Regions from separate parts of the Rhizobium binae genome, predicted to be linked through region 4. Evidence: predicted binding sites of a transcription regulator. Region 4 holds the regulator's gene; each other region holds the start of a gene.
The links. Region 4 encodes HrcA, which represses chaperone genes, less so after heat shock. Its sites were predicted from a motif close to GTTAGCACTCNCNNNNNGNGAGTGCTAAC; they were not measured.
Positions count from the first base shown of each region.

Region 1: J2J99_RS23880 (co-chaperone GroES) is a predicted target of HrcA. The motif match lies at 3,969-3,997, and genes of this name have one in related genera.
Region 2: groES (co-chaperone GroES) is a predicted target of HrcA. The motif match lies at 5,294-5,322, and genes of this name have one in related genera.
Region 3: groES (co-chaperone GroES) is a predicted target of HrcA. The motif match lies at 5,700-5,728, and genes of this name have one in related genera.

Region 1 covers NZ_CP071605.1:407,543-414,819, forward strand. Annotated here, with positions in the region: gene ydiJ (D-2-hydroxyglutarate dehydrogenase YdiJ) at 1-1,392, opposite strand, end outside; gene J2J99_RS23870 (hypothetical protein) at 1,512-1,778, opposite strand; gene groL (chaperonin GroEL) at 1,836-3,464, opposite strand; gene J2J99_RS23880 (co-chaperone GroES) at 3,513-3,827, opposite strand; gene J2J99_RS23885 (hypothetical protein) at 4,180-4,470, shown strand; gene J2J99_RS23890 (hypothetical protein) at 4,554-4,910, shown strand; gene J2J99_RS23895 (DUF2934 domain-containing protein) at 4,956-5,282, shown strand; gene J2J99_RS23900 (HD domain-containing protein) at 5,288-5,707, shown strand; gene J2J99_RS23905 (flavodoxin family protein) at 5,762-6,865, opposite strand; gene J2J99_RS23910 (PAS-domain containing protein) at 7,122-7,277, shown strand, end outside.
Region 2 covers NZ_CP071604.1:1,347,509-1,354,785, forward strand. Annotated here, with positions in the region: gene J2J99_RS06510 (AI-2E family transporter) at 1-455, opposite strand, end outside; gene J2J99_RS06515 (hypothetical protein) at 666-1,049, shown strand; gene J2J99_RS06520 (VOC family protein) at 1,056-1,916, opposite strand; gene J2J99_RS06525 (universal stress protein) at 2,146-2,565, shown strand; gene trhA (PAQR family membrane homeostasis protein TrhA) at 2,722-3,390, shown strand; gene J2J99_RS06535 (GNAT family N-acetyltransferase) at 3,493-4,008, shown strand; gene J2J99_RS06540 (pentapeptide repeat-containing protein) at 4,154-4,855, shown strand; gene J2J99_RS06545 (usg protein) at 4,919-5,191, opposite strand; gene groES (co-chaperone GroES) at 5,472-5,786, shown strand; gene groL (chaperonin GroEL) at 5,838-7,277, shown strand, end outside.
Region 3 covers NZ_CP071604.1:906,184-913,460, forward strand. Annotated here, with positions in the region: gene J2J99_RS04350 (glutathione binding-like protein) at 1-244, shown strand, start outside; gene J2J99_RS04355 (SDR family NAD(P)-dependent oxidoreductase) at 568-1,311, shown strand; gene J2J99_RS04360 (sigma-70 family RNA polymerase sigma factor) at 1,308-2,216, shown strand; gene J2J99_RS04365 (hypothetical protein) at 2,409-2,855, opposite strand; gene groL (chaperonin GroEL) at 3,638-5,275, opposite strand; gene groES (co-chaperone GroES) at 5,346-5,642, opposite strand; gene J2J99_RS04380 (TIGR01459 family HAD-type hydrolase) at 5,977-6,825, shown strand; gene J2J99_RS04385 (bifunctional riboflavin kinase/FAD synthetase) at 6,840-7,277, shown strand, end outside.
Region 4 covers NZ_CP071604.1:410,221-417,497, reverse strand. Annotated here, with positions in the region: gene J2J99_RS02040 (BQ00720 family protein) at 1-220, opposite strand, end outside; gene J2J99_RS02035 (Hsp20 family protein) at 270-695, opposite strand; gene J2J99_RS02030 (nucleoside hydrolase) at 990-1,934, shown strand; gene grpE (nucleotide exchange factor GrpE) at 1,978-2,610, opposite strand; gene hrcA (heat-inducible transcriptional repressor HrcA) at 2,722-3,810, opposite strand; gene rph (ribonuclease PH) at 3,936-4,655, shown strand; gene J2J99_RS02010 (VOC family protein) at 4,652-5,077, shown strand; gene rdgB (RdgB/HAM1 family non-canonical purine NTP pyrophosphatase) at 5,078-5,722, shown strand; gene hemW (radical SAM family heme chaperone HemW) at 5,732-6,934, shown strand; gene J2J99_RS01995 (saccharopine dehydrogenase family protein) at 6,998-7,277, opposite strand, start outside.

The DNA.
Region 1 (7,277 bases), on a different replicon from region 4:
GTCGAGCGCCGGCCGCACGTGCAGGACGCCGGCATCGACGTGGCCGAACATGCCGTAGGAAAGGCCGGCGCCATCGAGAAGCGCGCGGAACTCGCGAATATAGGCCGCGAGGTTTTCCGGCGGCACGGCGGTATCCTCGACGAAGGCGACGGGTCTGACCGACCCTTCCACGTTTCCGAGCAGACCGACCGCGCGCTTGCGCATCGACCAGATCGCCTCGACGTCGGCATGGCCCCGGGCGATCGTATAGCCGGCATGGCGCGCATTGGCGCCCATGTCGAGCGCGGCGGTCACGTCCGCAAGCTTGCGCTCGAGTTCGTCTTCATCGTCGGCCAGCACTTCGGCGATGTTGATGCCGCTGGTCACGCTGCCCGGATCGTCGGGAAAGAAGCGGGCGATGCCGGTCCAGACGATATCGCTCTTCGCCAGGCCGAGCACTGTCTCGTCGACCGTTTCCACCGAGGCGACCTTCAGCGCCACGAGGTCGCGCGCGTCCTCCAGGGCGGTGTTGAAGTCCTCGTAGCGGATGTTGATCAGCGCCGCATGGGTGGGGATCGGCAGAAGGTTGAGCTCGGCTTCGGCGATCATCGCCAGCGTTCCCTCCGAGCCACAGAGAACGGCGTTGAGGTCGAAGCATCCGTCGCCGCGCCTGATATGGGCGAGGTCGTAGCCGGTCATGTAGCGGTTGAGCTTCGGAAAGATCTCGGCGATCCGCTCGTGCTTCTCCCGCGCGATCCGTTCGACCGTCCTGTGGATATCGCCGACGCGGTCTTCGCGCGCGACGATCGCTGCGAGCGCCTCTGGGTCGAGCGGACGCGACCAGAAATCGGACCCGTCCATAAGGACGATGCGCAATCCGAGGACGTGGTTGCTGGTCTTCCCGTAGAGGCATGAACCCTGGCCGCAGGCATCGGTGGAAATCATGCCGCCGATGGTGGCGCGGTTGGAGGTGGAAAGTTCGGGCGCGAAGAACAGGCCGTAAGGCTTCAGGGCCCGGTTCAACTCATCCTTGACAACGCCAGCTTGGACACGCGCAACCCCGCGAACGGGATCGATGTCGAGAATGGAGGTCATGTGCCGCGAACAATCCACCACGACCCCCGATGTCAGGGACTGACCGTTTGTGCCGGTGCCACCGCCGCGCGGCGCGATACTTATCCCTTTGAAGGCTGGTTCCGCCAGCACGACCGCCACGACCTGCAGGTCCTGAACGCTTCTGGGAAAAAGGACCCCGGTCGGTTCGACCTGATAGATTGAATTGTCGGTCGAAAATGCGGTTCGGCTTGCCGGCCCGTTCTCGATATCGCCGTCGAACCCCGCCTCGACGAGGCGCTGGAAAAACCCCGCGGCTGGAAGGGGAATGGAAACCTTCGACGGGAGGCGTGGAATCATTGCGAAACCTTCAGAATGCACTCGAGCCTCGTCACTAGCGCATCGGCCCGAAAATCGGAATCGATTTTCGGAGGGAGCGGCAAACCTATGCCGCTCCTGAAGGCATCGTCAGCGGCCTGTCAACCGGTGGACGTAGCCGCCGGCCGGTTGACAGAACCGTCCGTTTCGAAGAGCCCGCGGGCCGCCTCGACCATCGCCTGCAGGTGGTTGGGGTCGCGCACGCCCTGCCGGTAGAGCTCGATGATGATGCTCGCCATTCGTTCGGCTTCGTCGCTGTCCCTTGCCACCGCGTAGCCGGCGCTGAGCTTGTCGAAGACTTGCTGGCAGCTTGCCAGATCGCGGGAGTCCAGCGGCACCTGCGATCGGTTTGCGATCGTTTGAACCATCTTCATTCCCTCGAAAAAGGCCCGCCCGGCGGGGCGTGCGGGCCGATGCCTCATCTGTTAGAAATCCATGCCGCCACCGGGGGGCATTGCCGGAGGGGCCTCCTTCTTCGGCTTCTCGGCGATCATGGCCTCCGTCGTGACGAGAAGACCGGCGATGGATGCGGCATCCTGAAGCGCCGTACGCACCACCTTCGCCGGATCGATAACGCCCTGCGCATAGAGGTCGCCGTATTCACCCGTCTGGGCGTTCCAGCCATAGGAGAACTCGCTCTTCTCGCGCAGCTTGCCGACGACGACCGAGCCTTCCGCGCCGGCGTTCTCGGCGATCTGGCGAGCCGGCGCCTCCAGTGCCCGGCGGACGATGTCGACACCGACGCGCTGGTCGGCATTGGCGGTCTGAACGTTTTCAAGCGCCTTGACGGCGCGCAGCAGCGCCACGCCGCCGCCCGGCAGGATGCCTTCCTCGACCGCCGCACGGGTTGCGTGAAGGGCGTCGTCGACGCGGTCCTTCTTTTCCTTCACTTCGACTTCCGTCGAGCCGCCGACGCGGATGACGGCAACGCCGCCAGCGAGCTTGGCAAGGCGTTCCTGCAGCTTCTCGCGGTCGTAGTCGGAGGTGGTTTCTTCGATCTGGGCCTTGATCTGGGCAATACGGCCTTCGATGTCGGACTTGGCGCCCGAACCATCGACGATCGTGGTGTTCTCCTTCTCGACCGACACTTTCTTGGCGCGGCCGAGCATGTCGAGCGTCACGTTCTCGAGCTTGATGCCGAGGTCTTCGGAGATGACGGTGCCGGCGGTGAGCACGGCGATGTCTTCGAGCATGGCCTTGCGGCGGTCGCCGAAGCCAGGCGCCTTGACGGCAGCGATCTTCAGGCCGCCGCGCAGCTTGTTGACGACGAGCGTTGCAAGCGCTTCGCCCTCGACGTCTTCGGCGATGATCAGGAGCGGCTTGCCGGACTGAACGACGGCTTCGAGAACCGGGAGCATCGACTGCAGGTTCGAGAGCTTCTTCTCATGGATGAGAATATAGGGATCCTCGAACTCGACCCTCATCTTGTCGGCATTGGTGACGAAATAGGGGCTGAGGTAGCCGCGGTCGAACTGCATGCCTTCGACGACTTCGAGCTCGGTTTCGGCGGTCTTGGCTTCTTCGACCGTGATAACGCCGTCATTGCCGACCTTTTCCATCGCCTCCGCCAGAAAGCTGCCGATCTCAGCATCGCCATTGGCGGAGATCGTGCCGACCTGGGCGATCTCGGAGTTGTTGGAAATATTGCGGGCGTTGGCCTTCAGTTCTGCGACGATGGCGGTAACGGCGAGATCGATGCCGCGCTTCAGGTCCATCGGGTTCATGCCTGAGGTAACGGCCTTGGCGCCTTCGCGAACGATCGCCTGGGCGAGAACCGTCGCCGTCGTGGTGCCGTCGCCGGCGATGTCGCTGGTCTTCGACGCGACTTCGCGGACCATCTGGGCGCCCATGTTTTCGAACTTGTCTTCGAGTTCGATTTCCTTGGCGACCGAAACGCCGTCCTTGGTGATGCGCGGGGCGCCGAAGGACTTGTCGATCACGACGTTGCGGCCCTTCGGGCCGAGCGTCACCTTCACGGCGTTGGCCAGGATGTCGACGCCGCGCAGCATCTTCTCGCGGGCTTCAACGTTGAATTTGACTTCTTTAGCAGCCATGTCCTCACTCCTTCATAGGCAGCTAGCATTGACCACGTCCTGAGGGCCTCAGGCGGCCTGCTTCCCTTCGCTCTGAGCTTCGATGATACCCATCACGTCGTTTTCCTTCATGATCAGCAGGTCTTCGCCATTGATCTTGATCTCCGTGCCGGACCACTTGCCGAACAGGATGCGATCGCCGACTTTGACGTCGAGCGCCTGGATTTGGCCGACATCATTGCGGGCGCCGGGGCCCACGGCGATGACCTCGCCCTCCTGTGGCTTCTCCTTGGCAGTGTCGGGAATGATGATGCCGCCCTTGGTCTTTTCCTCGGAATCGACGCGGCGGACGAGAATGCGGTCATGAAGCGGTCGGAACGACATGTCTTCCTCCATCGACAAACAATGATGACGTTGTTCGCCAGACCGGGCCGGATAACGAGGTCCGGGCAGGTGCAAGGTCGCGCGCCTTGCGCGATTGATCTGGTTCGGTAGTTTTTCGATTTCAAGGGGCGGCGCGGAAAAATTAGCACTCGCTACCGCTGACTGCCAATGGCCCCCGGGGAACAGAAGACCGGCTCCTGCGTTCGACCTGATGACGATGGTCATCCTCTCGTCTCGGAGACGAGTTCAAAACTGGGTTCCGGCTTGAATCCGGATATCGGCGTTCCTAGCTCTCAGGCGATCGAGGCTCGATGAGCTCGATCACCGTCCCACGTCTTTAGGAGTGAGTGACATGGAAGAGAAGACCAAGATAATCAAAGATCTCAGTATCGAGGAACGCGAGGAAATTTTCGTCGATATCGCTCGTACGCTGGAGGATACGGCGCGAGAGGCCCTCGTCGAGGGCAATATGCGCTTTGCTGTGCTGTCGAACAACATGGCCGAAGCGATCCGCGTCAACGCCGACGAACTGGCCCGGGACGATCCCGAAAATGCCGAGCGCGTCTTGCTCGAGGCGACGGCGATGATCTCGCAGTTCGAGGCCGTGCATCCCTATCGCATGGTCAGCATGGCCGTTCACTGATTGCCCCGTGCAAATCAATCGCCGGCATGCGGAACTCTGACAGCCGGCGAAGGTTATTGGATCACAGCATCAAAAGGTGATCCATGACCACTTCGAAAATCAGCACGCCACCCGAAAGCGGAACCGACGATGCGCGTTCCTTCGACACGCAACGGGCCGAGGCCGATCGTCAGAGGGCATCGGACGCAGCCCAGCGCAATGCAGATTCGACACTGGATCGCGACTGCGGCACTGAAACTCAAAGCCTGAAACTCGCGAAACAGTATCTGAGCCTCGGGGGACGCCGTCGGTCCAAGATCGACGACAACATCACCACTGTTCGCCAATGGGAGAAGGATCCCCCGGCGGCCGAACGCTTCTGGCAAGAGCGGGTGGAGACGCTTTCAAAGGAAAACCGCAAGCAGGTGGAGGATTTTCTTCCCACCATCAACACGCCTTGAAACACCGCCACTCGAGGCGAGGTCAGGTCGGAACTGGAGAAGATCATGGCCACAGACAAACACGAACAGATACGCCGGCGAGCCTACGAAATCTGGGAGGCAGAAGGCCGCCCTGAAGGGGCAGACCTGCGTCATTGGATGCAAGCTTGCGACGAGCTGGCTGGCGAGGACGAGCACGAGACGCTGCAGGACCTACTCGATCAAGACGACAGGGACGACGCGGCGCTGCTTCAAGGCGCCGGGGAAAGCGGCGACTTCGACCGGCCACGCCTCGGACGTGGTCAAGGCGCCGGAGCAGCTGCGCCCGATATCGAGATAACCACGGGGGAGAAGTCTTCTCGGCAGAGGATCAGAGAAACCGAAGGACCGTAATCGTCATGCAGCATCTCGACCACGCCATGCAGATCGCTATGGACGCACATGACGGACAGACGGATAAAACCGGCCGGCCGTTCTTCGAGCACTGTCAGCGGGTGGCGCTGCTCGTGTCGGGCGAGGAGTCGCGAACCGTCGCGTACCTTCACGACGTCGCAGAAAAAGGCAGTGGCTGGACGATCGACAGGTTGAAAGAGGAAGGCTTCCCGGCGGCGATCATCTCTGCGGTGGATGCGTTGACCCAGCGGCCCGACGAACCGGACGAGGAATTCGTCAGACGTGCGTCCGCAAATCCGCTCGCGTTGCCTGTCAAGCGCGCCGACCTCGAAGACAATCTCCGGCAGGCCGAACGGACCGGCAAGGACAAGGAGAAGTATCAGCGCGGCCTGGATCTGCTTCGCGATATAGAGAACCGACAGTAGGTGTTCCGTTCTGCCGTCGCAGCGAAGTCCTGCCGGCAAGAGTCGTTCGCGGCGCTATTTCTGACGCGGCTGCCGCAGGCCGGCGCCGGCAGCGATTTGGCGGCCTTGACGTTTGGCGGTCGCGGCTTCGTACAGCGTTCGGGCCGCGTTGCGGACCTCCTCCTGCATTGCCTGGTCCCTTTCGTAGGTCGCATGGCTTGTCGCATAGGGCTCCCAGTAACCAATATAGCGATCGACTTCGGCAAGCGGCCCGGCGGGTATAAGATCCATCGATTTCAGCCAGTCCGAGAGGTTCCTGCGGACATCTTCCGCACCTTCGGTATCCCCATGAACGACGGCGGAAAACAGGCGGCCTTCCAGATGGCGGGGATAGGGCCATCCGTCCATCTCCAGCCGTTTTGCCTGGCCGGCATGTTTTCCATGGGTGCTTGTCGGATCCGGGTTGCCGCCGTCGGCACAGACAAGCCGGTCGATCATCAGCTTCAGGGATGACGGCGCCTGGTACCAATGCACCGGCGTGATGATCATGATGCCGTGCGCCTCGACCCACATCGGGTAGATCTCGTTCATCCAGTCATGGATCTGTCCGAGCGAATAGTTAGGATAACAGGAACAGGGCCAGTGACAGAGAGCCGCCGCAGTGGAGAAGCAGGCTTTGCAGGGATGGATCTGCCTGCCGTATTCCGAGGCGAGCCGACTCAAGTCGAGGATTTCGACCGTCACATGGCGCTGCTGCTCCAGCACCTCTCTGGCGATATCGACCATGCGGTAGCTCTTCGAAATCTCACCCGGGCAAGTGTGTTCGCTGCGCGTCGAGCCGTTGACAAGAAGCAGACGAGTGGGCCCGTTCGGATCCTCATGCCGCTTTTGCGCTTCACGAATGGCGTCGCGGGCCGCCAGCCAGTCTTCAGCCAGATCATAATCGGGATCGGCGAAGCCGGGTCCGGCCTTGCGGGTCTTGGGGCTTTTTCTCGAATCTGCGTAGGCTTCCCAGGCCGCCGAAGCGAGCTTCGCAAGCTCCTCCTGCAATTTGCCGTAGGCCGGATCATGAAATTGATTGAGGAAGCGCCGCTTGAATTCATGCTCGTCGAGCCGCCGGCTGGGGCTACCCTTGCGCGGTTCGAGAGTGGAGGCTGAAGTGGAAACATTGGCTGGCATGGAGAACCTCCTGAAGCCGGTGCTTTGCTGAACGCGCCGGCAGATACTGTGTTCCCGTCATGCGATCGATGGCCGATGCAACCGGAGTGTCGAGAGCGAAACTCTTCCCAAGTTCAAGAAATAGCTGCCACCCGCTAACTATTTCCTGACTCTGAATGGCATGTCCACCGGCGGTAAGTCGCTTATTAACTCATACGACTTATGGTCGCGTTCACTTTCGGCGAACGGGGGAGTAGTCTTGTCCGACGAGCTGCACATGATCTTAGCAATGGGTGGGGTGTTGACGGGCCTGCCCGGAATTGGCGATTGCCTTGATCAACACCATATCGTGCTCGGCGTTCACCTCGATCGAGATGAATTTCATGAATGCGCCGTCCAGCGGCCGTTGCCGAACCTTATCCTGCTCGACGCC
Region 2 (7,277 bases), 940 kb from region 4:
TCCAGATAAGGCATGATGCGGGTGATCGTCCGCTCGACGAAAGCCGGCGCTTCATTGGCAAGGGTCGCCAGCGGACCCGCAAGCGAGTTGGCCAGCAGCGCGATGACAAGAGCGACCCCGCTTGACAGCAGGAAGGCGTTGGCGAGCCGCGGGACCCCCATTTTACTGAGATTTTCGGCGGCGATCCCGAGGATCATGCCGACGACCACTGCAAGCGTGATGGGGATGAGGATCAGCGACATCATATAAACGGCCGCCAGCCCGAGGATGGCGAAGATGCCGATGATTGCCCAGGCCATGCTGATATCGAGCCCGTCCTTTTCCAGTCGGCGTACCGGCGCTGGCGGTGGCAACTCCTCCGCCGCCTCTTGCAATGTCTGCGCCCAGGTGCTGGTGCGGCGTTCGCCGATGGCGATCTTCTTTGCCTGTTTGCGGATGCCGTTGGCGATGCCCATGCGGTGAGGTCCCCGAAGCCCCATTGCTTCGTGACAAAAACGCGCTGATGCAGTTCCGGTTCCGCTCGGCATTATGCGACGTCGAAAGACGGCCCCTCGGCGCGCCGCAGGGGTGATCGGCAGGGGGCTGCGCCTTCATCGACGACCGCGTCGATTTGATCCGGAACAACCTCGCAGTCGCCGGCGTTCGACCCCGGAAGGAGATAGCTCATGACTGCAGATCCCGATCAGACGAAGGTCACCGAGACCTATTCGACCAATCCCCCTTACGCGGACGAGGCGAGCCTCAAAGCCGCCGACAACAGGCGGTGGTGGGCTTGGGCCGTCCTCGTGGCGGGTGCGGCGGTGCTCATCATTGCCGGCGTGAGCGTTGCGATCTGGCCCGATCCCGGCAATAACGATCCGACGGCCACCGCCTCGACGAAGCCGGATCCGATCAATGCGCAGCCGTCCGGTCCTGGCGCCTTCAACAATGACCCGGCCTCTGGCCCGTCACGGCCGCCCGAGGAGACGGACCGTGCGCCGACACCGAGCGGAAATGGCGGCGGACCGACCGGGGTAACCACGCCATCCGGAACCGAAAAGGTTCAATAATGTGGTTCAGGCCGACAGCGTCAGGCCGATGCCCCAGGGGTCCCTCAGGAAGACGCCGCCGTTGCGCTTCTCGCTGTTGATCTCCAGTGCGTCGAGCTTGGAGACCGCCGCATCCAGCGTCGCCTTGTCGTTGAAACGGATCGTGTAGTCAGACAGCCCGGTCATATTGTCGGCGCGCGGGGCCGCGCCCCGGCTGTTCCAGATGTTGGCGGCGAGGTGGTGATGATAGCCGCCGGTGGCAAAGAAGCTCGCGCCGGGATAGCGGGCCATCAGCTTGAGGCCGAGCACGTCGCGGTAGAAGGCGTCGGCCTGCGGGATGTCGCCGACCTGCAGGTGCAGGTGGCCGATTGCCGTCCCCGCGGCCATGCCGTTCCAGCGCTCATCCGGCGCGCTGTCATAGAGCGCCTGCAGGTCGAGGCGCAGTGTCGCCATCTCGATCATCCCATCCTGATGGAACTTCCATTGCTCGTGTGGCCGGTCGGCATAGATTTCGATGCCGTTGCCTTCGGGGTCGGAAAGGTAGATTGCCTCGCTGACGAGATGGTCGGAGGCGCCGTCGAGCGCGACATTGTGATGCGCCGCATGGCGCAGCCAGCGCGCCAGTTCGGTGCGGTCGGGCATCAGGAAGGCGGTGTGGAAGAGCCCGGCGGCGTTGCGCGGCGCGATGGCCGCGTTGCGCGCGGTCGTCAGCGTCAGCAGCGGCAGATCGCCGACCCCGAGAATTTCGCCGCTTGCGGTCTTTTCGATAATCTTGAGGCCGAGCATCGACTGGTAGAAGCCGGACACGAGAGCTAGATCGCTGACGACGAGATGCGATTGGTCGATATAGGCAGGCCGCGTCAGCGCATAGGATGTATCGGTCGTCATGGGTAACTCTCCTGCCTCTGAGATTGAAGGCGCACCGGTCGTGGCGGCTGCCGTGCTTGCTCCTTATATGGCCCATCGCCATTGTTCACAGAAGACTCGTTTTTGGAGATGAAGCGTTGAACGGCCGTTGACGATGACGGGCGCCGACTTGCCCGCTGACTTGATCGCCATCAATGCGTCCATATCTTCTTCAGAAGAAACTTATGCATCTCAGTCAGGGAGGGAAGCCATGTACAAAAAGATCATCGTGGCGATCGCGCTCGGCGGCCTCGACAGGGGAGAAGACATCCTCCGCAAGGCCGCGTCGCTGCTCGACGCGGGCGGCGAGATCGTCGCGCTCAACGTCGTCGAGGACGTTCCGACCTATGTCGCGATCGAACTGCCGGCCAATATGCTCGAGGACGCCATGAAGGACAGCCGCGACAGGCTGCAGGCGCTGGTCGCCGCGACCGGAGTCGCGGCAACGGTGGAAATCCGCAACGGCCCGCCGGCCAAGGCCATCATTGCGGCCGCTGAAAGCCATCGCGCCGACCTCATCATCCTCGCCTCGCATGTCCCGGATTTTTCCAACTACTTCATTGGCGCCACGGCCGACCGCGTGGTGCGCCATGCCAAGTGCTCGGTGCTGGTCGAGCGCCACAAGATCTGAGTACGCGTCTTCCATTTTCTCCGCTCGCCACCCTCAAAGCGCAGCAGGCGCCGCGTGACTTGTCACGAAGATTTACCTCAGGCTCGCTGTGCCGCTGTTGCGCCGCCATCCGTTCAATGCGACCATCGCCGTCGGGCACGAAACGGATTGGCGCGCATGGCTGAGTTCAACGGCATTCGCTGGGCTTACGACAGATATGAGCTGATCGCCGATGGCATCGTCCATGGCGTCGGCCTGGTGCTGGCGCTGGTCGGCGCCACCGTGCTGATTTTCTATGCCACGGTCTGGAGCTCCTACGGCGCGCTCGCCGCCGCCTGGATCTATGGCGTCGGACTGGTGCTGACGCTTGCCATCTCCTTTTCCTACAACGTCTGGCCGGTCTCGCGCACCAAATGGTTCCTGCGCCGCTTCGATCATTCGGCGATCTTCATCCTGATCGCCGCCACCTATACGCCCTTCCTCGAACGCGGCGCTGACGATCCGCTGCTCTTCTACATGCTGGTGGCGATCTGGGTGTTTGCCGCCGTCGGCATTGTCCTGAAATGCGTCTTTCCCGGCCGCTACGACCGTCTCGCCATCCTGCTTTATCTCGCCATGGGCTGGAGCGGCGTGCTGGTGGCCGGGCCTGTCGCCGCGCGCATCCCCTCCGCCTCGATGCTGCTGATCATCATCGGCGGCGTCCTCTATTCGCTCGGCGTCATCTTCCATGTCTGGGAGAAGCTGCGCTTCCAGAACGCCATCTGGCACGGCTTCGTCGTCATCGCCGCCGCCGTGCATTATTCGGCGGTCTTTACCTGTTTCAGCCTGTCGGCATCGGGTTTCTGAGGGGCAGCTGTCCGAGCGACCGTCTCTCTGCCGCACCCGCAGTTTACATCTTTTAGGCCGGGGCGTATGTCACCCTTCGCAGCCAATCGGACCGGACCAGCCATGACAGACGCCGTTCTTATTCGCGACGCCATCGAAGTCGATCTTCCCGCCATCCGCGATATCTACAATCACGCCGTCGAGCATACGACGGCGATTTGGAACGAGACGCTGGCCGATCTCGAAAACCGGCGGGAATGGATGAAGGCGCGCAAAGGCCGCGGCTTTCCCGTCGTCGTCGCCGAAATGTCGGGCAAGGTCGCAGGCTACGCCTCCTATGGCGACTGGCGCGCCTTCGACGGCTATCGCCACACGGTTGAGCATTCCGTCTATGTCGACAAGGATTACCGCGGGGCCGGCATCGGCGAGGCTCTGATGCGGGCGCTGATCGCCCGTGCCGCTGCCGCCGATATCCACGTGATGATCGCCGGCATCGAGGCCGAGAACACCGCCTCGATCCGGCTGCACGAGAAACTCGGCTTCCGCATCGCCGGCAGATTTTCCGAAGTCGGCACCAAGTTCGGCCGCTGGCTGGATCTGACCTGCATGGAGCTTCGTCTGCCCTCAAAGGCGGATTGACCGCCGGCTTGGCGCCGCCGGAGTGAGCCCGCAAATGATTGCCGGCGCGTTCGCCATCTTTTTATTGTATTCTGAGCTGTGTAGAAATGGGGGCGCCTGCTTCGCGACAGCCGGCGTGAAAAGCGTCATGGAGATCAACAGTTCAATGGCAATGCATAGATCGCCGCTCGGCCTCCTTGCCTTCCTTCTTCTCGCCTCTGCCCCGATATCCACCCGCGCTGCCGATTGCGGCAGCACGCCTTCACCAAAGCTCGACTGGCAGGAATGTTCAAAGAAGAACCTGATGCTGCAGGGCAGTGATCTTGAAGGCGCCAATCTCTTCAGCACAGATTTTTCGCTGACCGATCTCAGCGGCGGAAATTTCAAATCCGCCAATCTCGAGAAGGCGACTTTGGTGCGCGCCTCGCTCGAGGGTGCACATGCCGAAGGGGCCAATTTCGCCAAGGTCGAGGCCTATCGCGCCAGCTTCGCCAATATTGCCGCCGAAGGCGCATCCTTTGCCGGCGCCGAGCTGCAGCGCGCCAATTTCGGCGGCGCCCGGCTCTCCGGCGCGAGCTTCGAAAAGGCCGAACTCGGCCGCGCCGACTTCGACAAGGCGGTACTGACGGGGGTAAAATTCTCCTACGCCAATCTCTCCCGCGCCGACCTTTCCCACGCCACCTTCGAAGGCCCGTTAATCTTCGAGCGCGCCTTCATGTTCCTGACTCGCATCGAAGGCCTCGACCTCTCGGCTGCCGCCGGGCTCGAACAGGCACAGATCGACCTCGCCTGCGGTGACGCCTCGACCAAACTGCCCGCCGGCCTCTCGGCGCCGACGACATGGCCTTGTCCGGCTGATCACGAGTGATTACCAGGCGACACTGTACGCATATGGCAACACGCGCGTCTCTCTGGGATGGTTCGGTTCAACTTAGTGGAGTTTGAACTCGCCCATGACGCGGCGCCACTCGTTCGGCCCGATCAGCCGCTGGTGGGTGTAGCGAACAGAATGCAACGGCCCGTCGAGGGAGGACTGCCAGAACTCGAGAAACTTGTGCATCTCCGGAAAGTCCGGGGCAAGATCGTAATCCTGCCAGACATAGGTTTGCAGCACGGATTCAAAATCAGGAATGCGATAGAGGATATGTGCAGTGGTCAGCCCATAGCCGTTCAGTTGACGTTCCAGATCTGAGGAAAATCGCATACTTCATCTCCGTTTCGTGACGCTCGAAAAGTGGCGCAAAATTTTGCGGCCATCAACGGATTTCTGAACGCGTCCACCGTGTTTATTGTTCCTTTACAGGATGTTAGCAGCCACTTCGCGCGAGTGCTAATTTTTTTATGGCGCCCTCTTGAAATGGAAAAGCCGCAAAACCAGATCATTGCGCGCAGAACGCTCGATCGAGGTTTTGCACCCGCCCGGACTGGTCATCCGGTCCGGCCAGGGGAATAACATCGTTATTGTTTGTCCATTGGAGGAAAACATGTCGTTCCGACCGCTTCATGATCGCATTCTCGTCCGCCGCGTCGATTCCGAGGAAAAGACCAAGGGCGGCATCATCATCCCCGACACCGCCAAGGAAAAGCCGCAGGAAGGCGAGGTCATCGCCGTCGGCCCCGGCGCGCGCAATGATGCCGGCCAAATCCAGGCGCTCGACGTCAAGGTCGGCGATCGCATCCTGTTCGGCAAGTGGTCGGGCACGGAGATCAAGATCAACGGCGAAGACCTGCTGATCATGAAGGAAAGCGATGTCATGGGCATCATCGAGGCCCGGGCCGCCGAAAAGATCGCTGCCTGAGGCGATTTCCGCGCATTAGTCGAAAAAGCTGCCTATTGAAGGAGTGACAGAATGGCTGCGAAAGAAGTCAAATTTCATAGCGATGCCCGTGAACGCATGCTGCGTGGGGTCGATGTGCTGGCCAATGCCGTGAAGGTGACCCTCGGCCCGAAGGGCCGCAACGTCGTGATCGACAAGTCCTTCGGCGCCCCGCGCATCACCAAGGACGGCGTTTCGGTCGCCAAGGAAATCGAACTCGAAGACAAGTTCGAGAACATGGGCGCCCAGATGCTGCGTGAAGTTGCATCGAAGACAAATGATCTCGCCGGGGACGGTACCACGACGGCGACCGTTCTTGCTCAGGCGATCGTCAAGGAAGGTGCCAAGGCGGTTGCCTCAGGCATGAACCCGATGGACCTGAAGCGCGGCATCGATCTTGCCGTTACCGCCGTCGTCGCGGAACTGAAGGCCAACGCCCGCAAGATCTCCAACAATTCCGAAATTGCTCAGGTCGGTACCATTTCCGCCAACGGCGATTCCGAGATCGGCCGCTACCTCGCCGAAGCGATGGGAAAGGTCGGCAACGAAGGCGTCATCACGGTCGAAGAAGCCAAGACCGCCGAAACCGAGCTCGAAGTCGTCGAAGGCATGCAGTTCGACCGCGGCTACCTCAGCCCCTATTTCGTCACCAACCAGGACAAGATGCGGGTCGAGCTTGAGGATCCCTATATCCTCATCCATGAGAAGAAGCTCTCGAACCTGCAGTCGATGCTCCCGGTTCTCGAGGCCGTTGTCCAGTCCGGCAAGCCGCTCCTGATCATCGCCGAAGACGTCGAGGGCGAAGCGCTTGCAACGCTCGTCGTCAACAAGCTGCGCGGCGGCCTGAAGATCGCTGCCGTCAAGGCGCCTGGCTTCGGCGACCGCCGCAAGGCCATGCTCGAAGACATCGCCATCCTGACGGGCGGCACCGTGATCTCCGAAGATCTTGGCATCAAGCTCGAGAATGTGACGCTCAATATGCTTGGCCGCGCCAAGAAAGTGGCGATCGAAAAGGAAAACACCACGATCATCGACGGTGCTGGTTCGAAGGCGGAACTCGACGGTCGCACCGCTCAGATCCGCGCCCAGATCGAAGAAACCACCTCCGACTACGACCGCGAGAAGCTGCAGGAACGCCTTGCCAAGCTCGCCGGCGGCGTTGCCGTCATCCGCGTCGGCGGCTCGACGGAAGTCGAAGTGAAGGAAAAGAAGGACCGCGTCGACGACGCCCTTCACGCAACCCGTGCGGCGGTCGAGGAAGGCATCCTGCCGGGCGGCGGCGTGGCGCTGCTGCGCGCCGTCAAGGCGCTTGAAAACGTTCAGACCGCCAATGCCGACCAGCGCGTCGGTCTCGATATCGTCCGCCGGGCAATCGAGGCTCCGGTTCGCCAGATCGCCGAAAACGCCGGCGCGGAAGGCTCGATCATCGTCGGCAAGCTGCGCGAGAAGAGCGAGTTCTCCTATGGCTGGAAC
Region 3 (7,277 bases), 500 kb from region 4:
TGAATCCAAACGCCTGCTCGGCGTGCTCGAAGGGCGGCTGAAAGGCCGGCAGTGGATCATGGGCGATCAATATACGATCGCCGATATCACTACCTTCACCTGGGTTCGCGGTGCCGACATCTTCTATGGCGGCCGTGAGATTCTCGAATATGCGAAATTCCCCGCCGTCTCCGATTGGCTGGAGCGCTGCATCGCCCGCCCGGCAAGCGCCAGAGGCCTCAACATTCCGGTCAAACCGGAGTAACGGACGATCCGCCGGAAAATGCAAAAGGCCGTCCTGAGGCCCAGCCACTAACGTGGAATCGTGAGGACCATCTTTAGCAAAACCCCTCGCTGCAGATGTGGAGGATCAGCGCGGTAGGCCGACCGGAAACCGGAAAACCCGGTATCAAGCGCGCGATCCGCTTCGGCTGACGACCGCAATCACGGCGGCATTCGGTGGCGTCAGACTTTTTTGACGCCGGCTTCCACAAATCGCAGATGGCGATGACTCTTTTCACCTCCTTGAAACGTCGTTGTTGCGACCGTCGTCGAGCGGTCGAAACCGACCCGGATGAGGACTGAGAAATGGATCTGGAAGGAAAGCGAATTGTGGTCGTCGGCGGGAGCCGCGGCTTGGGGAGTGGGCTCGCCGAGGCATTCCTTGCTCGCGCGGCCGAAGTCACCGTGGTCGCCCGAAACGCGGTGGCTGTGCAGGGCCGGGCTGAGCAACCCGCTGTCACCGCCATATCGGCCGATGCGACCGATGCCGACGCGGCGTGGCGGATCATGGAGCAGACGCAACCTGATGTCGTCATCATGAGTGCCGGTGCGGAACCGCCCATGGAACGGATCGACCGGATTGGCTGGGAGGCATTCACGACCAACTGGAATGTAGACGTCAAGGCTGCGCTGCATTGGGTACAGGCTGCCCTGACCTTGCCGATGGCGCCGGGCGGCCTCGTCGTCCTGGTCTCTAGCGGAGCCGCCGTCCAGGGGTCGCCGCTATCGGGAGGATATGCCGGCGCCAAGCGCGCGCAGTGGTTCATTGCAAAATATGCCGATGACTTGTCGGCGGAACTCGGCCTGGGTTTGCGGTTCCGGGTCATTGTTCCCCGGCAGATGTTCGTTGGAACCGGTGTGGGCGATACCGGCATCGGGGCCTATGCTGCGAAGGCGGGTCGGACATTTGCCGAACAGGCCGCCACCTGGCCGGACATGACCCCGCGGGCTTTCGGTGATACGGTCGCCGAACTGATCGGCGATTCCGGCCTCGCCGAGGCCATGGTCTATGGCGTGCGTGGGGATACGGGTGTGACGGTCATCGAATGACGAAAGACCCAGCTCTGGGAGCCGAAGAGGGGAAAACTCTGCCCGCAGACCTGGCCAGGGAAGCGGACGCGCTTCGCCCCCAACTGCATCGCTATGCTGCTCGTCTGGTGGGTTCGGTGATCGACGGCGAGGACGTGATTCAGGATGCGTTTGCCAGGGTATTTGCGACGGCCGGCTCGATCCCACCGGGCACGCCGCTGCGACCGTGGCTGTTTCGCATCGTCCACAATCAAGCCATAGATGCCCTGCGCCAGCGCAGTAAGCGCCGGTCGGAGCCGCTCGAGACAGCCTTTGATCTGGCCGATATCAGGGCCGTCGGCCCGGAGGACGCGCTGATCCGGCGGGACACGGTGCGGGTCGCCCTGGGTCATTTTGCAGAATTGCCGGTGCCGCAACGCAGCGCGGTGATCCTCAAGGATGTGCTCGGAGAGTCGCTTGCGGATATCGCAGCGCTGCTGGAACTGAGTGTCGATGCCGTCAAGGCCCATTTGTCGCGCGGTAGGGCGCGATTGCGCGCGATCTCCGACGTGCGGTCTGAGGTTGCGCCGTCGCCAAGTCCCGAGGCCCTGAACTTTGCAGCGCTCTTCAACGCCCAAGATTGGGACGCGCTGCGTCGCTTGCTGGCCGATGACGTTCGGCTTCGTCAGGCGCGACGGCGGGAAATCTCGGGTGCCGCCGACGTCGGTCGATTTTTCACCTATTATGCCGAATATCCGCCGGTCAGGATCGAACCGGCCTGGCTGGAAGGCCGGGAAATATTGCTGGTATCGGCCGAACCGTCGGGCGCTCCTTCCTATTTCATGCTGCTCGAATGGCGCGGGCAAAAGATAAGCCTGATCCGCGACCATCGCTACGCGACCTATGTCATGGATGGTGCTGATCTCATGCCGGCCGCATCGCGGTGACCGATACTGGTCGAGACGAGCTTTCTCGCGGCCTGCTATGCGCCGAATCCCAAATCAGAAGCCAATGCCCTAAAGCCTGCCACGTGAAGTTAGGTTCACGCGATAGGCTTAGGGAACCGCAAAATTTAGCGATTCCACGTTTTACGTTAGTGGCTGAGCACTGAGGCGGCCTTTATCTCGCGTCGCCGGTCTTCACTGCCAGCTTGTGATCTGGGTTGCGTCTTGCAGCTTGAAGCGCGGAAAGATGAAGACGCCGGCCATGCGGCCGCTGTATTTCTCCTCGAGCCCGCTCGACTCCCCCATGCAGAACAGCGGCTGACGGAAACCGTTCCGCGTGATGATCGTGGTCGAAAAACAGAAAGAGGAGGAGTGCGTCGCCGCCTTCTCGAACAGCTCCAGCACGTGGCTGCGATCCTTGGTATCGTAGCAGCGGATCAGGTTCAGCAGTCCGCATTCATCGGCGGAAATGCCGTGCAGCATTGCGCTCCATTTGCTGAGACAGATCAGGCCGGTCGAAAAATCTGCGGTCCAGCTTTCGGAAACTGATAGCTGCGCCAGCATCTGGTGATTTTGATGATTGTCGTTCAGTGAGCCGGTCATCAAGGGCACGGCTGCATTGGCTTTGGCGATCTTAAACAAGGCGTTCCCCAGTTCGGATGCGGCTCCGACGCCGCACGCTCGGCAAACACAAAGAAACAGGATCATGGGACAGGGGCATAATGCCCGCGCCTACACCGGCGATCGTTGCGGCCGTTCGAGCCTCCGGACTGGAGTCCTTCGAACACGCATCTATGGCATCGCCTTCCGCGCTCGTCTGATGGCGAAAATCATCGCCGGGCGCGTATCAATTGCAGCGAGGATTTATAGGAGCTTTTGCACAAACGGCAACGGCTTTTTAAGGGCTGTTCGGATTGGCATCAGTTGCGGGAAATGCCGGCATCCCCGCGTCTTCGGGCCAGAAGTGATCAGTTTCAGCGCTTTTCGACCCGTTTCGCTGCGCTTGCGGGAGAAAGCCTGCCCCCGTAAGCAATCTCTCGCGCATAGGAAATGAGCTGCGACATAAGCCTGACGAAAGCTTCGCGGGCGGCGGACGCACTGCGCAGCATGAAATAGCGCGCAACGGATCGAATCATTTTTGGCGAAAAGAAAAGGGCGACCCGAGGGCCGCCCTTCCTGTTCCGGATGTGCCGGAATGGATTTCAGTGACGGCTTTCGCCTATCACATCATGTCCATACCGCCAGTTCAGCGCGCTTGACGCGCTGAACCATCTTTGATGATGGGCGGATTCATGGACGATGCTGTGAAAGGCCGTTGGCCTATCACATCATGTCCATTCCGCCAGTTCAGCGCGCTTGACGCGCTGAACCATCTTTGATGATGGGCGGATTCATGGACGATGCTGTGAAAGGCCGTTAGCCTATCACATCATGTCCATTCCGCCCATGCCGCCCATGCCGCCCGGCATAGCCGGAGCGTCCTTCTTCGGCAGCTCGGCGATCATGGCTTCGGTGGTGATCAGCAGCGATGCGACGGAAGCGGCATCCTGCAGGGCGGTGCGAACGACCTTGACCGGGTCGATGATGCCCATGCCGATCATGTCGCCATATTCGCCGGTCTGGGCGTTGTAGCCGTAGTTGTCCTGATCCTTGTCGAGGATCTTGCCGACAACGATCGAGGCTTCGTCACCAGCGTTCTCAGCGATCTGGCGGGCCGGAGCCTGCAGAGCGCGGCGAACGATGTTGATGCCGGCTTCCTGGTCGTCGTTGACACCCTTGGAGGTGATCTTGACGGAAGAACGCAGCAGGGCAACGCCGCCGCCCGGTACGATGCCTTCCTGAACGGCAGCGCGCGTCGCGTTGAGGGCGTCGTCGATGCGGTCCTTCTTTTCCTTCACTTCGACTTCCGTCGAGCCGCCGACACGGATGACGGCAACGCCGCCAGCGAGCTTGGCAAGGCGCTCCTGCAGCTTCTCGCGGTCGTAGTCGGAGGTGGTTTCTTCGATCTGAGCCTTGATCTGGGCAACACGGCCTTCGATGTCGGACTTGGCGCCCGAACCATCGACGATCGTGGTGTTTTCCTTGGAGATCGAAACCTTCTTGGCACGGCCGAGCATGTCGAGCGTGACGCTCTCGAGCTTGATGCCAAGATCTTCGGAGATGACGGTGCCGCCGGTCAGGATGGCGATGTCTTCGAGCATGGCCTTGCGGCGGTCGCCGAAGCCAGGCGCCTTGACGGCAGCGATCTTCAGGCCGCCGCGCAGCTTGTTGACGACGAGCGTTGCAAGCGCTTCGCCTTCGACGTCTTCAGCGATGATGAGGAGCGGCTTGCCGGTCTGGACGACGGCTTCGAGAACCGGGAGCATCGACTGCAGGTTCGACAGCTTCTTCTCGTGAAGGAGAATGAAGACGTCTTCGAGGTCGGCGACCATCTTTTCCGGATTGGTGACGAAGTAGGGGCTGAGGTAGCCGCGGTCGAACTGCATGCCTTCGACGACTTCGAGCTCGGTTTCGGCGGTCTTGGCTTCTTCAACCGTGATGACGCCTTCGTTGCCGACCTTCTGCATGGCTTCAGCAATGTCGAGGCCAACCTGGCGCTCGCCGTTTGCCGAGATCGTGCCGACCTGGGCGACTTCTTCCGAGGTGTTGATCTTCTTGGCCTTGGCCTGGAGATCCTTGACGACTTCGGCGACGGCGAGATCGATGCCGCGCTTCAGGTCCATCGGGTTCATGCCGGCAGCAACGGCCTTGGCGCCTTCGCGAACGATCGCCTGGGCAAGAACGGTTGCGGTCGTGGTGCCGTCACCGGCGATGTCGTTGGTCTTCGAAGCAACTTCGCGGACCATCTGGGCGCCCATGTTTTCGAACTTGTCTTCGAGTTCGATTTCCTTGGCGACCGAAACCCCGTCCTTGGTGATGCGCGGGGCGCCGAAGGACTTGTCGATGATGACGTTACGACCCTTCGGGCCGAGCGTTACCTTGACTGCATCGGCGAGAATGTCGACGCCGCGCAGCATCTTTTCGCGCGCGGTGCGGCCAAACTTGATTTCTTTAGCTGCCATGTTTGTGACTCCTGAATTCGATTTGTTCGGGCAAAAGCCCGTCAGTCATTTCGGGAAAGCGGATCGGCAATCAGCCGATGATGCCCATGATGTCGGCTTCCTTCATGATCAGAAGGTCTTCGCCGTTGATCTTGACTTCGGTGCCGGACCACTTGCCGAACAGCACGCGATCGCCAGCCTTGACGTCGAGTGCGACGACCTTGCCGGACTCGTCACGAGCGCCGGAACCGACGGCGACGATTTCGCCTTCCTGCGGCTTTTCCTTTGCGGTGTCGGGAATGATGATCCCGCCCTTGGTCTTCTCTTCGGACTCGACGCGACGAACGACGACGCGGTCGTGAAGCGGACGGAAATTGGTGCTTGCCATTGTCTAATCCCTCGATCGAATGACATTCGCAGGCCGGAGCGGCCCACATGGATAGGTGTTAGCACTCCCTTTCGGTGAGTGCTAGCGACGTGCATTTAGGGATGGCTCCGAAAGGAGTCAATGAGAGCAATCACGAATTTTTGTGCCGGAATTGTGAAGAGACCGGAGAAATGCCGGAGATTCGGCCGAACCCGCTGTCGCGGCCCAGCCTTGCCGATCACGCGCCGGATTGTCGCGAGGGGGCTTTGCCGCGGACGCTGGCAAAGAAAATGCCTTGCCATCGTCCTGCGCCTTTGCAATGTCACCGGTGACTGCAGCAACTCGGGACATTGGAATGGCCAAGCGGATAGAAACCTTCTCTGAGATCACCGATCGCTATGACGTGGTGCTCTGTGATGTCTGGGGCGTCGTTCACAACGGCGTCGATCCGTTTCCGAAGGCGGCTGCCGCCCTCCAGGCGGCGCGCGAAAACGGCCTCGCCGTCGTCCTTATCACCAACTCGCCGCGCCTTTCCTGGCAGGTCGTCGAGCAATTGCGTCATATCGGCGTGCCCGACGGCGCCTATGACAGGATCGTCACCTCGGGCGACGTCACCCGCGGGCTGATTGCCGAGGGGCCGAAGACGGTCTTCCTGCTCGGCCCCGAGCGCGACAAGGCGCTTCTCGAAGGCATCGGCGTCGAGCGAGTGCCGGCCGGCGAAGCGCGATCGCTCGTCTGCACCGGCTTCTTCGACGACGAGACCGAGAAGCCGGAAGATTACACCGACATGCTTCTGGATTTTCAAGCGCGCGAGGTGCCGATGATCTGCGCCAATCCCGACCTCGTCGTCGAGCGCGGCCACCGCATCATTCCCTGCGCCGGCGCCATGGCCGCCTATTACGAGCAGCTCGGCGGCAAAACCCGCATCGCCGGCAAGCCGCACCGGCCGATTTACGAGGCGACGCTGGCCGCTGCCCGCGAACTTCGCGGCGATGTGCCGGCCGAGCGCGTCTTGGCGATCGGCGACGGCATGCCGACCGATGTCCGCGGCGCCTTGAATTTTGGCCTCGACCTTCTCTACATCAGCGGCGGGATCCACGCCAAGGAATACACCTTGAACGGCGAAACCGACGAGGCGATCCTCAACGCCTACCTCGAACGGGAAAACGCCGCGCCGAAGTGGTGGATGCCGCGCCTTGCATGAAGAGAAGCCAGCCGATGACCGTCTTCCACCGCAATGAAACCCGGGATCCCTTGCCCGCCCATCTCAAAGGCGGGGTGGTCGCCATCGGCAATTTCGACGGCGTGCATCGCGGCCATCAATCGGTGCTGAACCGCGCGCTCGAGATCGCCAAGACGCGCGGCATCCCCGCTCTGGTGCTGACCTTTGAGCCGCATCCGCGCACGGTCTTCCGGCCGCAGACGCCGGTGTTCCGCCTGACACCCGCGCCGCTGAAAGCCCGCATTCTGGAAACGCTGGGGTTCAACGCCGTCATCGAATATCCCTTCGACTACGAATTTTCACAGCGCTCGGCCGATGACTTCATCCATTCGATCCTGAAGGATTGGCTCGGCGCCTCCGAAGTCGTCACCGGCTTCGATTTCCACTTCGGCCGCAGCCGCGAAGGCGGTCCCGCCTTCCTGATGAATGCCGGC
Region 4 (7,277 bases):
CCTTGAAGAAGGTGCTGGAACGGTTGTCCGTCAGCAGAATCGGCGTGCCGTCGGCGCCGAAGAGCGCCCAGAGATCGACGTTCGGATCGATATCCGGCGCCTCGGGGAAACACTTGGCGACCTCTTCGGTGCGCATTTTCCTGATATAGGCGACCTCGCCGTTGCCGATGTGGGCAAGCTCGGATTTGGTCAAGTGAGACGTGGCTTCTTTCATCAACATTCCTGTTCCTCCGGAAGAAGGGACCAACGGTTCGAGAAAAACCGTTGTGCTACTGTGAAACCGAAATGTTAATTTTCTTGACCATGCGCGCGGGTTCCGGCCGAATTAGATCGACCGAGAGCAAGCCGTTCTTCAGGCCGGCGCCGAGCACCTGCATGCCGTCGGCAAGAACGAAGGTGCGCTGGAACTGGCGGGCGGCGATGCCGCGATAGAGATAATCCCGCTCGCCCTGCTCCATCTGGCGGCCGCGGATGACAAGCTGGTTCTCCTCGGTGGAGACGTCGAGTTCCTCCTCACCGAAGCCGGCCACCGCAAGGGTGATGCGCAAACGTTCCGGCGCGCCGCTGTCGGCGGCAATGCGTTCGATATTGTAGGGCGGATATCCGTCGCTCGCCTTGGAAATGCGCTCCAGCGTCTTTTCCATGGCGTCGAAGCCCAGAAGCAGCGGGCTGGCGAAAGGGGTAACTCGGCTCATCTCTTTTCAAGTCCTTGATGCAAGCGACCATCCCGGACCTCAAGTGCAGCATCCGGATGGCGCTAATATGGGGAGAGAAGCCCGGCGCTGCAAGGCGCGCGCGAGCGCTCGGCGCCGCCTCGCGATTTTCAGATCCGCTCGACTTAAGACGGTCGACGCCCTCCTCCTTGCTTGACAATGCAATGGCTGCCTCGCATCAAAACATGCCCGCGCGAACTGTGCTGATTTGTGACGGGAAATGAAGAAATGCTGCATGCCGAAGCAGCGGGTATGGCGAGGAACGGAACGATCGGAATGGCAAACATCAGAAAAATCATCATCGACACGGATCCCGGCCAGGATGATGCGGCCGCCATCATGCTGGCCTTCGGCAGCCCTGATGAGCTGGAGGTGCTGGGGATCACCACGGTCGCCGGCAATGTGCCGCTTTCGCTGACCAGCCGCAATGCGCGCATCGTCTGCGAGCTCTGCGGCCGGCCGGAGACCAAGGTTTTCGCCGGTGCCGACAGGCCGATCGCGCGCAAACTGGTGACGGCGGAGCATGTGCACGGCAAGACCGGCCTCGATGGCCCCGCGCTCGCCGAGCCTACGATGGCACTGCAGCCGGTCCATTCCGTCGACTTCATCATCGAGACGCTGCGCCGCGAGGGGGAAGGCACGGTGACGCTCTGCACGCTCGGGCCGCTCACCAATATCGGCATGGCCTTCCAGAAGGCGCCCGACATCATCCCCCGCATCCGCGAACTGGTGATGATGGGCGGCGGTTTCTTCGAGGGCGGCAACATCACGCCGGCGGCCGAATTCAACATCTATGTCGATCCGGAAGCCGCCGACATCGTCTTCCGCTCGGGTGTGCCGATCGTGATGATGCCGCTCGACGTGACGCATCAATTGCTGACGCGCAAGGACCGGGTGAAGCGTATGGCCGATATCGGTACGGCGCCGGCACAGGCGATGGTCGAGATGCTGGAATTCTTCGAGCGCTTCGATATCGAGAAATACGGCTCCGACGGCGGGCCGCTGCACGATCCGACGGTGGTCGCCTATCTGTTGAAGCCGGAACTTTTCCAGGGCCGGGACTGCAATGTCGAGATCGAGGTCCGATCGGAACTCACCGTCGGCATGACCGTGGTCGACTGGTGGCATGTGACGGATCGCAAGCGGAATGCGAAGGTGATGCGCCATGTCGATGCGGACGGTTTCTTCGACCTTCTGATCGAACGCTTCGCCCGCATCTGATCTTTTGGTTTTCCTTCTCTCGCGAAGGAGAAGGAAACCGATGTCAGGCGTCCTTCTCGTCGAAGACGGAATTGGTTTCGGCTTCGACCGGCTTCGGGCCGCCCTTGGCGACACCGACCATAGCCGGGCGCAGCACGCGTTCGCCGATGGTGAAGCCTGCCTGCACGACCTGGACGACGGTATTGTTCGGCACCTCGGGGTTCGGCACCTCGAACATTGCCTGATGGAAATTCGGATCGAACTTCTGGCCGACCGGCTCCAGCTTGCGCACCCCATGGCGCTCGAGCGCCGACAGCATGGCGCGCTCGGTCATCTCCACACCCTCGATCAGCGTGGTCAGGCCGGCATCGGCCGTGGCCTTTGCCTCCGGAGTAATGGCATCCAGCGCCCGGCGCAGATTGTCGGAAACCGCGAGCATGTCGCGGGCGAAACCGGCGACGGAATAGGACTTGGCGTCCCTGACCTCGCGCTCGGTGCGGCGGCGCAGATTGTCCATCTCGGCGGCAAGGCGCAGATAGCGGTCGCGCAGCTCGCTGTTTTCGGCTTTCAGAAGCTCAAGCGGATCTGGCTGGGTGGTCTCTTCCTGCACGGTCTGGTTCTCGACGTAGGCGGCAGCGTCGGCTGCGGCATCGGCCGCAGTTGCGTCAGGTCCGTTTTTCGTCGTTTCATCGGTCATGACGGTCTCCGGTTGGTGTCTTCAGATGCGCCCGATATCGAGGTTTGACCGGAAAAAATCAAGTCTGCGTGACAAAGAAGCGTAAATTCCGCGGAGTCGCGCGCTGCGGCGTCAAAGCGGATTGCGCGAAAGGCGGGAGACGAGCTGGGCGGTGTAATCCACCATCGGCACGATGCGGGAATAATTGAGCCGCGTCGGACCAATGACGCCGACGGCGCCGACGATTCGATCATCCTCGTCGCGATAGGGCGCGACGATCAGCGACGAGCCGGACAGCGAGAAGAGCTTATTTTCCGAGCCGATGAAGATGCGCACGCCCGAACCGCTTTCGGCCAGATTGAGAATCTCGATCAGGCTGTCCTTCTTTTCGAGATCGTCGAACAGCATGCGCAGCCGGTCGAGATCCTCGGCGCCGCCAAGCCCTTCGAGCAGGTTGGCGCGGCCGCGAATGATCAGCTGGGCTGGCTTACCCTCATCAGGGCTGCCGGCCCAGACGGCGATGCCCCGCTCGACGAGATCGCGCGACAGCGCATCGAGCTCGTGGCGGACATCGTCCTTCAGCAGGCTTAACTGCTTGCGCAGTTCCGGCAGGGTCTGACCGGACATGTGCGCATTGAGGAAATTCGCCGCCTCCGTCAGCTGCGAGGAGGTGACGCCGGCCGGCAGTTCGATGATGCGGTTTTCCACCTGGTCGTGATCGCCGACGAGCACGGCGAGCGCCTTTGTCGGCTCCAGCCGGATGAACTCGACATGCTTCAGCACCGGATCGCTCTTCGAGGTGATGACGAGGCCGGCGCCGCGCGAAATGCCTGACAGCATGCGGCTGGCTTCATTCATCATCGATTCCACCGGATTGCCGCCGCTTTCGGCCCGCACCTGGCGATCGATGCTGGCCCTCTCCTCGGCGGATAGATCGCCGACCTGCATGAAGGCATCGACGAAGAAGCGCAGGCCGATCTGGGTCGGCAGCCGGCCGGCGCTGACATGCGGTGAATAGATCAGGCCAAGCTCTTCGAGATCGCTCATGACGTTGCGCACCGAGGCCGGCGACAGCGACATCGGCAGCAGGCGCGACAGATTGCGCGAGCCGAGCGGTTCGCCGCTTTCCAGATACCCTTCGACGATGCGGCGAAAGATTTCCCGGGAGCGCTCGTCCAGCACAGCAACGGCATCCGAAACCGACGTCGACCTGATGCCCATGAACCTCTCGAACCCACACTGATGATGCTTTCGAAAATATAGTCAAACTCGCCCCCGTGGCAAAAGGGAATTTGCAAATGAGCGCCGCCAATCGTAGAAGCGGTCAGCAACTCCAGGAGATAAGAATGCGGCCTTCAGGCAGAAAAACCGACCAGATGCGCAAGGTCTCGTTCGAGCGCAACTTTTCCAAGCATGCGGAAGGCTCCTGCCTGGTCAAGTTCGGCGATACGCACGTGCTCTGCACCGCAAGCCTCGAGGACAAGACGCCGCCGTGGCTGCGCAATACCGGCAAGGGCTGGGTGACGGCCGAATACGGTATGCTGCCGCGGGCGACCGGCGAACGCATGAAGCGCGAGGCCGCTGCCGGCAAGCAGGGCGGCCGCACCCAGGAAATCCAGCGGCTGATCGGCCGGTCGCTGCGCGCCGTCGTCGATCTGCAGGCGCTCGGCGAACGGCAGATCACGCTCGACTGCGATGTCATCCAGGCCGATGGCGGCACGCGGACCGCGTCGATCACCGGCGGCTGGATCGCGCTCTACGATTGCCTTAAATGGATGGAAAGCCGCAACATGATCAAAGTCGAACGGGTCCTCAAGGATCATGTCGCCGCCATCTCTTGCGGCGTCTTCGCCAACCAGGCGGTGATCGATCTCGACTACCTCGAGGATTCCTCGGCCGAGACCGATGCCAATTTCGTCATGACCGGCGCCGGCGGCATCGTCGAGATCCAGGGCACGGCCGAAGGCACGCCGTTTACCGAGGAGGAATTCACCTCGCTGATGGGTCTTGCCAAGAACGGCATCGGCGAACTCGTCGCCCTGCAGAAACAGGCGATTGCGGGATGAACCCCATGCTGGAAGGCATGCTGGAAACGGCCCTCTATGCGCGCGATCTTGATCAGGCCGAGGTCTTCTACAAAGACGTGCTCGGCCTTGAAAAGATCAGCCGTGCGGCCAATCGGCATGTCTTCTTCCGCTGTGGCCCCGGCGTGCTGCTGATCTTCAACCCAGCGGAAACAGTAAAGCCGCCGGCGTCCAATGCACTGCAGGTGCCGCCGCACGGCACGAGCGGCGAGGGCCATGCCTGCTTCCGTGTCTCCGGCCGCAATATCGATGCGATGGCCGAACGGCTGAAGGCGGCAGGTGTGACAATCGAATCCGAGGTGCATTGGCCGAACGGCGGCCGCTCGATCTATTTTCGCGATCCGGCCGGCAATAGCCTGGAATGCGCGGAGGCCAAAATCTGGGGCATCGAACAGGATATCTGAATGCGCAAGCTTGAAACGAAGACCATCGTCGTCGCCAGCCACAATGCCGGCAAGATCCGCGAGATCCAGGAACTGATCGGGCCGCTCGGCTTCACCGCCAAATCGGCCGCCGAGCTGAATTTCGTCGAGCCCGACGAAACCGGCACCAGCTTCGAGGAGAATGCGACAATCAAGGCGGTCGCCTCCGCCAATGCCGCCGGCATGCCGGCGCTGTCTGACGATTCCGGGCTGGTGGTCGACGCGCTCGGCGGTGATCCCGGCGTCTACACCGCCAATTGGGCGGAAAGAGCCGACGGCACGCGCGATTTCGACATGGCGATGGCCAAGGTGGAAAAGGCGCTGCAGGATGCAGGCGCCACGACGCCTGAGCAGCGCACCGCGCGTTTCGTCAGCGTTCTCTGCCTCGCCTGGCCGGACGGGCATACCGAACTCTTCCGCGGCGAAGTGGAAGGCAATGTCGTCTGGCCGCCGCGCGGCACCCAGGGCTTCGGCTACGATCCGGTCTTCCAGCCGGAGGGCTACGGCGTTACCTTCGGCGAGATGAGCGGCGAGGAAAAACACGGCTGGAATATCGGCAAGCCGCAGGCGCTGTCGCACCGGGCGCGCGCCTTCAAACTCTTTGTCGAAACCTGCCTGGAGGCATAAGGTCACCACGTGGACAATTTCGACATGCCAGGCTCCCCGCGCGATGCGGCGCTGCTGCCCGATACCGGCGAGCCCGGCTTCGGCGTCTATGCCCATTGGCCCTTCTGCGCGGCGAAGTGTCCCTATTGCGACTTCAACAGCCATGTGCGCCACCAGCCGGTGGATCAGGAGCGGTTTGCCGCCGCCTTCCTGAAGGAGATGGCGGCGGTGCGGGCAATCAGCGGGCCGAAGACCGTGACGAGCATCTTCCTCGGCGGCGGCACGCCCTCGCTGATGAAGCCGGAAACCGTCGACGCCATTCTCCAGGGTATTGCCCGGCACTGGCACGTGCCCGATGGTATCGAGATCACCATGGAGGCCAATCCTTCCAGCGTCGAGGCCGAGCGCTTCCGCGGTTACCGGGCAGCCGGCGTCAATCGCGTGTCGCTCGGCGTGCAGGCGCTGAACGACCGGGACCTGAAATTTCTCGGCCGGCTGCATGACGTCGCCGATGCGCTGAAGGCGATCCGGCTGGCGCGCGACATTTTTCCGCGCATGTCCTTCGATCTCATCTATGCCCGGCCCGACCAGACGGTCGAGGAATGGGAAAGCGAGCTGAAGCAGGCGATCTCCTATGCGGTCGACCATCTGTCGCTCTATCAGCTGACCATCGAGGAAGGCACGCCGTTCTACGGCCTGCACAAGGCGGGCAAGCTGATCGTGCCGGATGGCGAGCGATCGGCTGTGCTCTACGAGGCGACGCAGGAGATTACCGCGCGTGAGGGCATGCCCGCCTACGAGGTCTCCAACCACGCCCGGCCGGGTGCGGAAAGCCGGCACAATCTGACCTACTGGCGTTACGGCGATTATGCCGGCATCGGCCCGGGCGCGCACGGCCGGCTGACACGCGGCCGCGAAAAAATTGCGACGGCGACCGAGCGCAAGCCGGAAGCCTGGCTCGAGATGGTCGAGCGGGACGGGCACGGCATTCTCGACGAGGAACGGCTCGGCTATGAGGAACAGTCCGACGAACTGCTGCTGATGGGGCTGCGGCTGCGCGAAGGTGTCGATCTCGCCCGCTGGCAGCAGCTTTCCGGCCGCGAGCTCGACCCGAAGCGCGAGGAGTTTCTGCTCGAACACAAATTCATCGAGCGGATCGGCAATTCACGGCTGCGCTGCACACCAGCGGGCATGCTGATCCTCGATTCGGTCGTCGCCGATCTCGCCTGCTGATATCAGGACAATGAATTGTTTCCAGCGCGGCGGCGATGTCGCCATCCGCGCTGGAAAGCATGCTCACTTGTGGCTGGTGGCGTCCGCCTTGAACAGGCTTCCGGTCGGCGTCTTCAAGAACATCTCCAGCGGAATATGCTCCTGGTGCAGGAAACCGGTCGCCGGCAGCAGCCCGTCGCGGACCATCTCGATGACGGCGACGACCGAAGCCGAGGTCGTCCAGGCGATCGCCGTGCGGCGGGCGCCGGCAATCTCGATCGGATAATAGGCGCGCACGAATTCCTTGCGGCGCAGGCTGCCGTTCTCCGTCCCCTCGGCGGCGACATGGACATAGACGACATCA